3 regions of the Streptomyces sp. JNUCC 64 genome follow, and region 3 is predicted to be linked to each of the others. Evidence: riboswitches for the same ligand, from Rfam matches in the RefSeq annotation. Region 3 holds a riboswitch; each other region holds the start of a gene.

Region 1 (4,203 bases), 650 kb from region 3:
GGCGCGGGCAAGCCTGGGGTGAGCGGACGGAAGGCGGCGGGAGACGGTACGTGGGCCACGGAGGTGAACCGACCGGCGACGGGCCCCCGGCCCCCGCGACCGGACGCCCGGCGGTCCCCACCGGGACTCCCTCGGGCTGGGTCGGACGGCTCGTCCGGGCGCTGCCCGTGCTGCTGATCGTCGCGGGAGTGTTCTACGACGAGCTGACCCCGGCGCGCTTCACCGCAGCCCCGCTGTTCGCCGCCGCCCCGCTCGCCGCGGCCCCGTTCTACGGGAGGCGCGGCACGGTCGCCGTCGGGCTGGCCGCCTGTGCCGCCGCCATCGGCGAGCGGATCGAGGACGGCGCCCTGGGCCGCGCCGAGTCCGTCACCGACCTGGCCACGATCGTGACGGTGTCCGTGCTCGCCGTCGTCATCAACCGCCTCACCCGCCGCAGCGACGCCCGGCTGGCGTCCGCGCGGGAGATCGCGGAGGCCGCCCAGCGGGCCGTGCTCCCGGAGCCGGCCGAACGGATCGGCGGGCTGGACATCGCCGCGCGCTACGAGGCCGCCCAGGCCGACGCGTCCATCGGCGGCGACCTGTACGCGGTGCAGGACACCCCGCACGGCGTCCGGCTGGTGGTCGGGGACGTCCGGGGTAAGGGGATGAACGCGGTCTCCGCCGTCGCCGTGCTGATCGGGGCGTTCCGCGAGGCCGCCGAGCAGGAGGCGGACCTGGAAGCGGTGGCCCGCCGCCTCGAACGCGCCCTCGCCCGGGAGGAGGTGCGACGTCGCGAGGTCGACCTCTTTGAGGGGTTCACCACCGCCGTCCTCGCCGAACTGCCGCACGGCCGTGACGTCGTCCGGATCCTCAACCGGGGGCATCCGCCGCCGCTGCTGCTCGCCCCGGACGGCGGGCTGACGGTGCTGGTGCCGGCGCTTCCGGCGCTGCCGTTGGGGATGGCCGACCTCGGGGTGTGGCCGGACCTCTGCGAGGAGGTGGCCTTCCCGCCCGGGGCCTGTCTGCTCGTGTACACCGACGGGCTGTCCGAGGCCCGGGACGCGCGCGGGGAGTTCTTCGATCCGGTGCTCTGGCTCGGCGGGCGGACCTTCGTGGGGCCGGACGCGCTGCTGACGTCCGTCACCGGGGCGGTCCTGCTGCACACGGGCGCGGGGCCGGAGGACGACATGGCCCTCCTCGCCGTGCGCCGTCCGTGAGACGGCACCCCCCCCGGGTGCCCACCCTCGGCCTCGGCCCCGGCCCCGATTGCGGTTGCGGCGGTGGTCGGTCGGGGACGGCGTGGCCCCCGGGGCCCCCGGGCGCTCCAGGCCCCCGGGGGCGGCTCGGTGCTCGTGGGGCGGCGGCCCCGGCCCGGATCTCACCGCCCGTAGTCGACGGCTCGCGGTCCGATAACGACTGAGTATCCGTCAAAGAAAGTTTGGCGCACCGGGGAATAATCTTCGACCGTCAACTCGCCCGGTTCCGCCCGCCCGTGTCCCGATAAGTCCCCGTCATGGGCGTTAATGATCAACCGGAAGCGCTTGGAATCAGGCCCCCGGGTCTATTAACGTTCGATAACGCAGCGCGGTCGTCCCAGCCGTCACAGAGTCGGCTCCGCGCGCACGCGCCGAATCCCGCGAGGGAACCGGGGAACCACCACCATGGGGTGAATCGGACGGCCCTCTCGCGAGGCTGCCCGTAGGAGACCTTCCTGCTCCGAACCCGTCAGCTAACCCGGTAGGCGAGAAGGAAGGAAGGAGTACGCCTCAGTGGCGTCCAATCGGCCTGCCCCCGAAGCTCCCTACGCGCCGAACACGGCCGAGGACGGGGCTTACTCCCCCTACGGTCGCGTCTACGGCCCCGAGGTCACCGAGGGCGAGGTGCGGGAGGTCTGGAACCCGACCGCGGACACCGTCCGGCCCGTGCGCGGCAAGCACCGCGTCGCCAAGCAGCGCGGCGGACTCGCCCGTAGCTCCACGGTCCTGGGCGTCGGCGTCATCGCCGCCGTCGGCGCGGGCGGCATCGCCACCGCGCAGGGCGGCAAGCCCGCCATCCAGATATCGATGCCGGACTTCGGCTCGATCATGCCCGGGGACTCCGAGGAGCCCGAGGCCGACACCACCACCGCCGCCGCCCCGCTGACCGGCGCGGGCATCACCTCCGCCGACGCCGCCGAGGGCGCCACCGACGCGGGCGAGGCGCTGCGGGCCCGCATCATGCAGCAGGCCGAGCAGCAGCAGGACCAGGCCGACGCCGCCACCCGCGCCGCCGCCGAGAAGGCCGCCGCGAAGAAGGCCCTCAAGGACGCCGCCGACGCGGAGGCCAAGGCGAAGGCCAAGGCGGACGCCGAAGCCAAGGCGAAGGCCAAGGAGAAGGCCAGGGCCAAGGCGGAAGCGGAGCGCAAGAAGGCGGCTGCCGAGGCCAAGGCCAAGGCGGAGCAGGCCGAGAAGGCGGAGAAGGAGCGGCTGGCCAAGCTGGCCGGAAGCTTCGTCCTCCCGCTCTCCGGCTACTCGCTCACCGCGACCTTCGGGCAGGCCGGCGCCATCTGGTCGTCCGGCGCGCACACCGGCCTCGACTTCGCCGCCCCGACGGGCACCCCGCTGAAGGCCGTCGGCAGCGGCACCATCACCCAGGCCGGCTGGCACAACTCGTACGGCTACTTCACGATCCTCACCCTCAACGACGGCACCGAGATCTGGTACGCCCACCAGTCGTCCATGAACGTGAGCGCCGGTCAGAAGGTCGCCACCGGCGAGGTCATCGGCCGTGTCGGCTCCACCGGCAAGTCCACCGCCTCCCACCTCCACCTGGAGGTCCACCCCGGTGGCGGCGGGGGCGTCGACCCGGCCGCCTATCTGCGCGGCAAGGGCCTCGGTCTCTGACCGTACGGCCACGCCGTACCCCTCTGATCCACGGTCACTCCGTCCCTGACTTCCCGGTGCGCCGGGGCACCCTCGCCCCCGTGCGCCGGGACGGTCTCCGGAGCCCGTCGTTCCCCACTTCGACGGGGACCGCGCGGCCGTCCGTACCCCCGGCGGCCCCGGTTCCCCGACGGTTCCCCCCACGCCCGGAGTTCCGGCGGCCCTGACGCTCATCCCCCGACGTCAGGGCCGTCGGTCCCCCCCCTCGGAGGTTCCACCGGGTCTTCCGGGGGTTCCCCCGGGTTCCGGGAGTTCCACCGGCCTCCCCCCCCAAGTCCCACGGTCCCGACGGAAGACCCGGGCGCGCACCGGTGTTGACTACGGGCATGACCTCTCTGCGCCCGCTCGGCCCCTCCGGCATCGACGTCTTCCCCCTCGCCCTCGGCGGCAACGTCTTCGGCTGGACCGCGGACACCTCCCAGACCTTCGCCGTCCTCGACGCCTACACGGGCGCGGGCGGCAACTTCGTGGACACCGCCGACTCCTACTCCGCCTGGGCGGACGGCAACCAGGGCGGCGAGTCCGAGACGCTGATCGGCCGGTGGGTCGCCGCGCGCGGCAACCGCGACGACGTCGTCATCGCCACCAAGGTCGGTTCCCACCCCGAGTACAAGGGGCTGTCCGCCACCACCATCAAGGCCGCCGCGGACGCCTCCCTCACCCGGCTCGGCACCGACTACATCGACCTGTACTACACGCACTTCGACGATGTGACCGTCCCCGTCGAGGAGATCGTCACCGCGCTGGACGACCTGGTGCGCGCGGGCAAGGTCCGGGCCGTGGCCGCCTCCAACCTCACCCCCGAACGGCTCCAGGAGTCCCTGGACTTCGCCGACCGCGAGGGACTGACCCGGTACGCGGTCCTCCAGCCCGAGTACAGCCTGGTCGCCCGGAGCGGCTACGAGAACGGGCTGCGGGAGGTCGCCTCCCGGTCCGGGCTGGCGTCCGTCCCCTACTTCGCGCTCGCCTCCGGCTTCCTCACCGGCAAGTACCGGCCGGGCGCCACCGTCGACAGCGCCCGCTCCGGTTCGGCCTCCCGCCATCTGTCCACCGAGCGCGGCCCGCGGGTGCTCGCGGCCCTCGACACCGTCGCCGCCGAGCGCGGTGCCGAGGTCGCCACGGTCGCCCTCGCCTGGCTGGCCTCCCGTCCGACGATCGCCGCCCCGCTGGCGAGCGCCCGCACCCCCGAACAGCTCCCCGCGCTCCTCGCGATGGCGGAGCTGGAGCTGACGGACGCCGAACTCTCGCTGCTCAGCGAGGCGTCCGCCTGACGCCGTCACGGGACCCGGACCGGTCGCGCCGC
Region 2 (4,203 bases), 2.0 Mb from region 3:
GCATCTGTCCCGGCTGGAGACCGGCCGCCGCCAGCCCTCGCTGCCGATGCTGCTGGCGCTGGCCCGGGTCTACGGCACCACCGTCTCCGAGCTGCTCGGCGAGACGGTCGCGGACCGCGAGGCGATCGTCCAGGCCGGGACCATGGAGCCCACCCTCGCGGGCGGCTGGACCTACTGGCAGGCCGGGGCCCCCGGCCGGGGCATGCAGGCCCTGCGGGTCCGGGTGCCCTACGGCTCCCAGGGGGACATCGTCCGGGTGCACCCCGGCGAGGAGTGGCTGTACGTCCTGTCCGGGCGGCTGCGGCTGAAGCTCGGGGACAGCACCCATGTGCTGGCGCCCGGCGACAGCGCGCACTTCGACTCGCTGACCCCGCACCGCATCGTCGCCGCCGACGAGGACGGCACCGACCTGCTGTTCGTGCACACCCTGTTGCAGAGCCCGTCCGCCGCGCTGTGCCTCGGCCCGGCCGCCGGCCACACCCTGGGAGACCCCCGATGACCGAGCCCGTCCGGCCCACCGAACCGCAGACCCCCGTGCGCCGCCAGCCGCAGCTGGAGGACAAGATGCCGCCGAGCATCTGGATCCGGCTGGTCATCTACGTGGCGGTCGGCCATGTCGTCGCCGCCTTCATCTGGCTGCTCTTCGAGGTCGGGGCCAAGTGACGGACCCCGGACCGGCGGGCCCGGTGCCCGGCGGCTCAGTCCAGCAGCCGTGACCGGAGGCGGTCGCGCAGCGCGGGGGTGACCCCGAGGGCCTCGCGGAGGTACTCCTCGGTGCCGCCCCACCGCCGGTCGACGGTGTCGAAGGCCGCCGCCAGGTACTCCGCCCGCGCTTCGAACAGCGGGCTCAGCAGCTCCATCACCTCGTGCGTGGGCCCGTCCGCGTCCGCGTCGCGCCGCACCCGGTAGCGCCGGTGGGCGGCGTTCGACTCCAGGTAGTCCGCCTCGACGGCGTCCCGTCCCACCCCGAGGGCGAGCAGGGTCACCGCGACGGCCAGGCCCGCCCGGTCCTTGCCCGCGGCGCAGTGCATCAGCACCGGCACCCCGTCCTCGGCGACCGTCCGCAGCACCAGCGCGTGCTCGGCGGTCCGCTCTTCGATCATCACCCGGTACGCGCCCGCCATCCGCTCGGCCGCCCGGCCCCGCGCCAGTACCTCGCGCAGCTCGGCCAGGTCGCCCCGGCGCACCATCCTCCAGAAGGCGGCGCCGTCGGCCGGGTCGCTCAGCGGCAGGTGCAGATTGCGGACGCCGGGCAGCTCCACGTCATGGCCGTCCAGACCGCGGTCGGCGTCGTTGCGGAAGTCGAAGACCGTGTGCAGCCCCAATGAGGTGAGGAAACGGCTGTCGGCCTCGGTGGCGTGGGCGAGGTGGCCGCTGCGGAACAGCACCCCGTGCCGGATCCGTCCGCCGTCCGTGGTCGGCAGCCCGCCGAGGTCCCGGAAGTTGCGCACTCCGGTCAGCTCGGGCTCGGTGGACGGGATCTGCTGCGTCACGGGGGCTCCTCCCAGGCCCCGCCGACGCCGTTCGACGGCGGGCGCTGTCGACGATATACGACACGGTCCCCCGAAAGGATCACTTCTCGTACGTCTGTTCCGTTCATCCCCTGGGTCGCCCCGACGTGGGCGTTATGTCTGATAGAGGCGTGATGTAAATGAATGGAGTGGTTGGGGGGAGTGTGGCCCAACTGGCTCCGGAATGAGGACAGCTGGTGACGAAGGTGGTGACCGGGATCATAGTGGTCACCGTGGGTGGCGATCACCGCTCCGCCGCCTTCCCGCCGGAGCCCGGCACTTGAGGCCGGGGAACCGCTCCGCCATCGACGGAGGGTCACCGCGAACCCCCGGCCGGGATCAAGGAACACCGGGCCCGGGACGCCGTCCGGTTGTCTGGGCCGTCGGCGCTCGCCTAGCGTCACGCTCACTCCGGGCGGACGCCTAGTCCTGCCGCCGTCCGGTATCCGACGTCCCCACCGGACACCGGCAGGAGCGGGGAACCCACACGCAGTACGCCGACTCCGGCCACCGGAGCGGCTCGGGGTGAAGCCGCGCGAGCGCGGCCGGGCATCTCCAGCCCGAACCCGACAGCTCACCTCGCAGGCGCCGGAGAGGAACGCACCATGCCCGCGACGGGAAAGCACCGCCGCCCCAAGTCCACCCGGCTCGTCCGACGGGTCGCCATCACCGGAACCGGTGGCGCGGCGGCCCTCGCCCTGCCGCTCATCGGCGCCCAGACCGCGCAGGCCGCCACCCCCCAGGCCGCCCCCGGACTCAGCCCCGCCGCCTCCGTCGCCACGGTGGCCCCGGCCGCCCCGGAGCGGTCCACCGCCCGGGCCGCCGAGGTCCGCACCTACTCGGTCAAGGTGGGCGACCACCTCTCGAAGATCGCCGACGAGCAGGACGTGCGCGGCGGCTGGCAGCGTCTGTACGAGGACAACCGGAACGCCGTCGGCGTCGACCCGAACCTCATCCGGCCCGGTCTGAAGCTCACCGTCGGCGCCCGCGCGGCCACCCCCGCCGCCGCCCCCAAGGCCGCCGAGGCCCCCGCCCCGGCCGCTCCGAAGACGGCCACCGCTCCGAAGACGGCCGCCGCGCCCAAGGCCGAGCAGCCCCGGGCCGCCGCCCCCGCCGCCCCCAAGGCCGTGCCCGTCACGGCCCAGGCGGTGCCCGCCGCGACCGCCACCGCGTCCGGCTTCACGCTGCCCGTCGCCACCGGGGTCGGCACCCCGTACCGGGCCTCCGGCAGCATGTGGTCCAGCGGTTACCACACCGGCGTCGACTTCAGCGTCCCCGCCGGTACCCCGCTCAAGGCCGTCGGCCCGGGCACCGTCGTCTCGGCGGGCTGGGCGGGCGCCTACGGCAACCAGGTGATCATCCAGCACGCCGACGGACGGTACTCGCAGTACGCCCACCTCTCGCAGCTCGGCGTGGCCGCGGGCCAGTCGGTCACCGGCGGGCAGCAGATCGGTCTCGCCGGTTCCACCGGCAACAGCACCGGACCGCACCTGCACTTCGAGATCCGCACCTCCCCGGCGTACGGCTCCGACATCGACCCGCTGGCCTATCTGCGGTCGAAGGGCGTCAACGTCTGACCCCCTCTCCCCCCTGCGGCCCGGCGGCCGCACCCCACGTACGCGGGGCCGTATCGGCGGATACGGCCCCGCGCCGCGTTTCCGGGGCGGACTCCGGGTCTCCCCGGCGGCCCGGTCTCCAGGCCGCCGCTTCCGCCGGCCCTCCGTCAGTCGTCGGCCGCCCGTCTTTCCGCCGGTCCCGTATTCCCGGACCGGCGGAAAGGCCCGCATGGTCTTTCTCACGTCGCGTCAACCCCCCGCTGCCCCTTATTACGGTGGCGTAGGTCACGCCCGGCTTGGAAACATGGGCCGACGTGACAGCAGAGTCGACCTCCCTCATCCCTGACGACATCCGGTCCTACACAGCAGTCGGCGACAGCTTCACGGAAGGCGTCGGCGACCCCGGTCCCGACGGAGCGTTCGTGGGCTGGGCCGACCGGCTGGCCGTCCTCCTCGGCGACCGGCTCCCCGAGCACGCCTTCCGCTACGCCAACCTCGCCGTCCGCGGCAGACTCCTCGACCAGATCGTCGAGGAGCAGCTTCCCCGGGTCCGGGAGCTCGCTCCCGACCTGGTGTCCTTCTGCGCGGGCGGCAACGACATCCTCCGCCCCGGAGCCGACCCCGACGACGTGGCCGAACGCTTCGAACGCGCCGTCGCCGACCTCACGGACCACGTCGGCACGGTCATGGTCACCACCGGGTTCGACACCCGGGGCGTCCCCGTCCTGCGGCATCTGCGCGGCAGGATCGCCACCTACAACGGCCACGTCCGGGCCGTCGCGGACCGCTACGGCTGCCCCGTCCTCGACCTGTGGTCGCTGAAGACCGTGCAGGACCGCCGGGCCTGGGACACCGACCGCCTCCACCTCTCCGCCGAGGGCCACACCCGGGTCGCGCTGCGCGCCGCCCAGCTCCTCGGGCTCGGCGTCCCCGCCGACCCGGACCAGCCCTGGCCCCCGCTGCCCCCGCGGGGCACCCTCGAAGGACGGCGCGACGACATCCAGTGGGCCCGGGAGTACCTGGTGCCCTGGATCGGACGGCGGCTGCGGGGCGAGTCGTCCGGCGACCACGTCGAGGCCAAGCGTCCCGATCTGCTCCCCCTCTGAACGGCGCTCCCACGGGGTGACGTCCCGGTG
Region 3 (4,203 bases):
GGACGCCGCGCCGGAGGACTTGCGGTGGCGGGGCGGTCTGATCATGCGCGGTCTGCGGACGCTCCCGGTGCGGTTCACCCCGCGCTGAGGCACCCACCAGGGCCCCACCGAGGTCCCGCCGAGCCCCCACCGAGGTCCCGCCGAAGTCCTGACGAGTCCCGCGCCGAGACCCCCGCCCGGAGGACTCCCGGGTCCCGCGCCGAGGCCCGGTAACCCGCCGGAACGCCCCGGGGAACCCCGGGGAACCCCGGAGAACCGCCCGGACCGCCGGAAGTGCGCCGGGCGGGCGCCCGGGTCGGTCCCCGGGCGCCGCGCCGCGCGAGGAGTGGCCGGATCGCCGCCCGCGAACGTTCCCGGCGGACCGGACGATTCGCCCGCCGGGAACGGCGCGGGCCCGCACCGGCGCGCCCGGTTCCGTCCCGTCGGACCGACCACGCCGACGGAAATTCCCGCACCCGCGCCGACCTGGGATTCCACCCCCTCACCAGGGCGGGGGAGAAGCCCGTCTTCGTCCCGTTTGCGAGGGGGCGTGAGAAGGGCCTCCGCCCTGTCAACAAGCCCTGGTGCCGCAGAAGTTGAAGCGCGAACCGGGTTTGGCCGTGAGACGTCCACGATCCGCCGCGCTGACGGACCATCAGATTCGTGATGCGGGCGTGATCCGTACTGCATTGACTTGTGACAGGCGTTCGACTCCCGCTACGTTCACGACGACTCGGCGGTCCCCAGTCGCCGTGGTCGGTCCCGCTGTCGTACGAAAGGCCACCGCATGCTCTCCGGGAACGGTCGTCACCGACGCCCCCGACAGGCCCCCGCTCTGGTCGTCGCCGCCGGAGTCACCAGCTCCGCCATCGCCATCCCGTTGCTCGGGGCGACCGGCGCGCACGCGGCGGAGGCCGCGACCTGGGACCGGCTGGCGGAGTGCGAGAGCGGCGGAGCCTGGAGCTCCGACGAGGGCAACGGCTTCTACGGCGGTCTCCAGATCAGCCAGGAGGCATGGGACCAGCACGGCGGTCTCGACTACGCGCTCAGCCCCGACCAGGCCAGCCGCTCCCAGCAGATCGCGGTCGGCGAGCGCATCCTGGCCGCCTCGGGACCCGCCGCCTGGCCGGGTTGCGGCGAGGCCGTGAAGCTCACCAAGGGCGGACCCAAGGCCGATGTGGACCCGGGCGGTCCGGGCTCCGGCCGGAGCGACTCCGGGAGCGTCTCCGCCGGGGTGACGGCGGGCAAGACGGACACCTCCCGCTCCACCGCCGACCAGGCCCCCGCCACCAAGTCCCCCGATTCCAAGCCCTCGTCCGGCGCGACCGGCTCCGCCGAGCCGTCCGACCCGGCCTCCCCGTCGGCGCCCGCGACCGGTTCCACGGGGTCCACCGGCTCCGGCGAGCCCACGGACGACACGACCGGTTCCGCCGGTCCCACCGACTCCGCCGACCCCTCCACCAGCCCCTCCGAGGAGCCGGGTTCCTCCCCCTCCACGGACCCGTCACCCGGCGGGACCGAGCCGGGCGGGACCGAGAGCCCCGGCGAGGGCACCGGCAGCGGCTCCGCCGAACCCGGTACGGAGTCCCCGTCCAGCTCCCCGACCCCGGACGGCGCCGCCGCCTCCGAGATCCCGGCGGACGCGACGGCCGAGGCGGGCGCGGGCCGTCACCGTGGCGAGGCGGCGGCCGAGGACGCCGCCGCGTCCCGTGCCGAGGAGAGTGCCGGACGCCATGCCTCGCGCGCGGCGACTCGTGACGAACTGGACAAGTCGTACACGGTCCAGTCCGGTGACAACCTGTCGGCCATCGCCGACTCCCAGGGGGTCGAGGGGGGTTGGACCGCCCTCTACGACGGCAACAAGGGCACCGTCGGAGCCGACCCGGACCACATCCTCCCTGGCCAGAGCCTCGACCTCGCCCCCGAAAAAGCCGAGAAGCAGCAGTAGTTAGACCCTGAATGTCCTAATTTGGTGCGGGGGGCGGAAGTGAGACATGGGTCTCAGAGAGCCCGCTGGGCTTTGAGTTTCGCCCCCGCCCATGTCTACGGTCAGAGCCGTTCGCCGATGCGGACACCGATCGCCGTCACGCCGAATCCTGCCGACGGAGGCTCGGGAAACTCGACGCGTGAAGCGCCGTTGGCAGGAGCGGGGGACCCAAGGTAAGCGCCGTACGGGGCCGCCCCGGGAGTCGTCAGGACTCCCGGAGGGCAGCCGGACGGCTAGGGGTGGAGCCGCGCGCTGGACGCGCGGCCGGGCACTCACTCGGCCCGAACCCGACAGCTCACCTCGTACGGCGTCGGTGAGGGGATGACTCATGCTGCTTTCCGGCAAGGGCAAGCACCGCAAGCCCAGCAAGGCCACCCGTATCGTCACCCTGGCGGGTGTGACCGGAGCGGCTGTCGCCGCCCCGCTGATGACGGCGACCAGCGCGTCCGCCGCCACCGCCGCCGAGTGGGACCGCGTCGCCCAGTGCGAGTCCGGCGGCAACTGGTCCATCAACACCGGCAACGGCTACTACGGCGGCCTCCAGTTCTCCGCCTCCACCTGGGCCGCCTTCGGCGGCACCAAGTACGCGGCCACCGCCAACCAGGCCACCAAGGCGCAGCAGATCGAGATCGCCGAGAAGGTCCTCGCCGGACAGGGCAAGGGTGCCTGGCCGAGCTGTGGCGTCGGCCTCTCCAACACCCCCTACGGTGGTGGCGCCGCCGCCCCCGCGCAGCCGCAGCAGCAGGCCCCGGCCCAGCAGGCCCCGGTCCAGCAGCAGGCCGCTCCCAAGCCGCAGGCCCAGCCGCAGCAGACCGAGCAGCGCGCCTCCCGCGCCCAGGACCGCGCCCCGGCCGCCCAGCCCGCGCAGTCCGCCCCCGCCAAGACGGTGGAGACCCCCACCGGCAAGAAGGTGCAGAAGGGCGACGGCGAGTACAAGGTCGTCAAGGGCGACACCCTGAGCGACATCGCCGAGGCCGAGGGCGTCAAGGGCGGCTGGCAGAAGCTGTACGAGCTGAACGACGACATCGTCGACGACGCCGACGTGATCTACCCGGGCCAGCAGCTCCACCTCTCCTGACCCACCCCGTCCGTCCGGGCCCGGTGCCCCGGCCCCCGCGCCCCGCGCGGGACCGGAGCCCCGGCACCCCACCCGGACCTCCGGACCCCACCCCCGGCTCCGGCCCGCCCCGGCCGTGAGCCGCACCCCCGGTCCGGGCCGCGCCCCGGCCCGGCCGGGAAGCCCGTCCCCTCGGGCGGTCCGCCCCGGCGCGCGCACCCCCGCGCGCCGGGGCGGCGGTGCGTCCGGCCCCGGAAAAGCTCAGGTGAAGCCCCCCGGACACATTTGTTTGCGTTCGGAACAATTTGGTTTCCGTTTGTCCACAGGGCGGGCTGCCGAGTGGCCGGAGCCCCGGGGGCCGTTAGGCTCAGGGGCGGCGGGGTCACCGGCCCCGCGTACCCGCGTCACATCCCAGAAGGAGATGCTCGTGCCGTCCATCGACGTCGTCGTAGCCCGGGAAATCCTGGACTCCCGAGGCAATCCCACGGTCGAGGTCGAGGTCGGCCTCGACGACGGCAGCACCGGCCGTGCCGCCGTTCCGTCCGGCGCCTCCACGGGCGCCTTCGAAGCCCTCGAACTGCGGGACGGCGACGCCAACCGTTACGGCGGCAAGGGCGTCGAGAAGGCCGTCCTCGCGGTCATCGAGCAGATTGGCCCGGAGCTCGTCGGCTACGACGCCACCGAGCAGCGCCTGATCGACCAGGCCATGTTCGACCTGGACGCCACCCCGGACAAGTCGTCGCTCGGCGCCAACGCCATCCTCGGCGTCTCGCTCGCCGTCGCGCACGCCGCCTCCGAGGCCAGCGACCTGCCGCTCTTCCGTTACCTGGGCGGCCCCAACGCGCACCTCCTGCCGGTGCCGATGATGAACATCCTGAACGGCGGCTCGCACGCCGACTCCAACGTGGACATCCAGGAGTTCATGATCGCGCCGATCGGCGCCGAGTCCTTCTCCGAGGCCCTGCGCTGGGGCACCGAGGTCTACCACACCCTCAAGAAGGTGCTGAAGGCCAAGGGCCTCAACACCGGCCTCGGCGACGAGGGCGGCTTCGCCCCGAACCTCGGCTCCAACCGCGAGGCCCTCGACCTCATCCTCGAAGCGATCAAGGAGGCCGGTTACGTCCCCGGCCAGCAGGTCGCCCTCGCCCTCGACGTCGCCGCCTCCGAGTTCTACAAGGAC

Evidence for each region. Region 3 has a riboswitch for cyclic di-AMP ahead of ACVWNX_RS12795 (transglycosylase family protein). Riboswitches for the same ligand answer to the same signal wherever they lie in the genome.
Region 1: it holds a riboswitch for cyclic di-AMP, as region 3 does, so the genes downstream of both, ACVWNX_RS15540 (M23 family metallopeptidase) here and ACVWNX_RS12795 (transglycosylase family protein) in region 3, are expected to answer to the same signal.
Region 2: it holds a riboswitch for cyclic di-AMP, as region 3 does, so the genes downstream of both, ACVWNX_RS04445 (M23 family metallopeptidase) here and ACVWNX_RS12795 (transglycosylase family protein) in region 3, are expected to answer to the same signal.

What each region holds. Positions count from the first base shown of each region.
Region 1 covers NZ_CM137015.1:3,810,067-3,814,269, reverse strand. Annotated here, with positions in the region: gene ACVWNX_RS15545 (PP2C family protein-serine/threonine phosphatase) at 51-1,196, shown strand; cyclic di-AMP (ydaO/yuaA leader) riboswitch at 1,595-1,738, shown strand; gene ACVWNX_RS15540 (M23 family metallopeptidase) at 1,749-2,861, shown strand; gene ACVWNX_RS15535 (aldo/keto reductase) at 3,227-4,171, shown strand; gene ACVWNX_RS15530 (nSTAND1 domain-containing NTPase) at 4,152-4,203, opposite strand, start outside.
Region 2 covers NZ_CM137015.1:1,130,994-1,135,196, reverse strand. Annotated here, with positions in the region: gene ACVWNX_RS04460 (helix-turn-helix domain-containing protein) at 1-499, shown strand, start outside; gene ACVWNX_RS04455 (DUF6126 family protein) at 496-663, shown strand; gene ACVWNX_RS04450 (tyrosine-protein phosphatase) at 699-1,493, opposite strand; cyclic di-AMP (ydaO/yuaA leader) riboswitch at 1,997-2,114, shown strand; gene ACVWNX_RS04445 (M23 family metallopeptidase) at 2,117-3,088, shown strand; gene ACVWNX_RS04440 (SGNH/GDSL hydrolase family protein) at 3,382-4,173, shown strand.
Region 3 covers NZ_CM137015.1:3,155,281-3,159,483, reverse strand. Annotated here, with positions in the region: gene ACVWNX_RS12805 (cytochrome P450 family protein) at 1-88, shown strand, start outside; gene ACVWNX_RS12800 (transglycosylase family protein) at 767-1,927, shown strand; cyclic di-AMP (ydaO/yuaA leader) riboswitch at 2,102-2,291, shown strand; gene ACVWNX_RS12795 (transglycosylase family protein) at 2,295-3,044, shown strand; gene eno (phosphopyruvate hydratase) at 3,451-4,203, shown strand, end outside.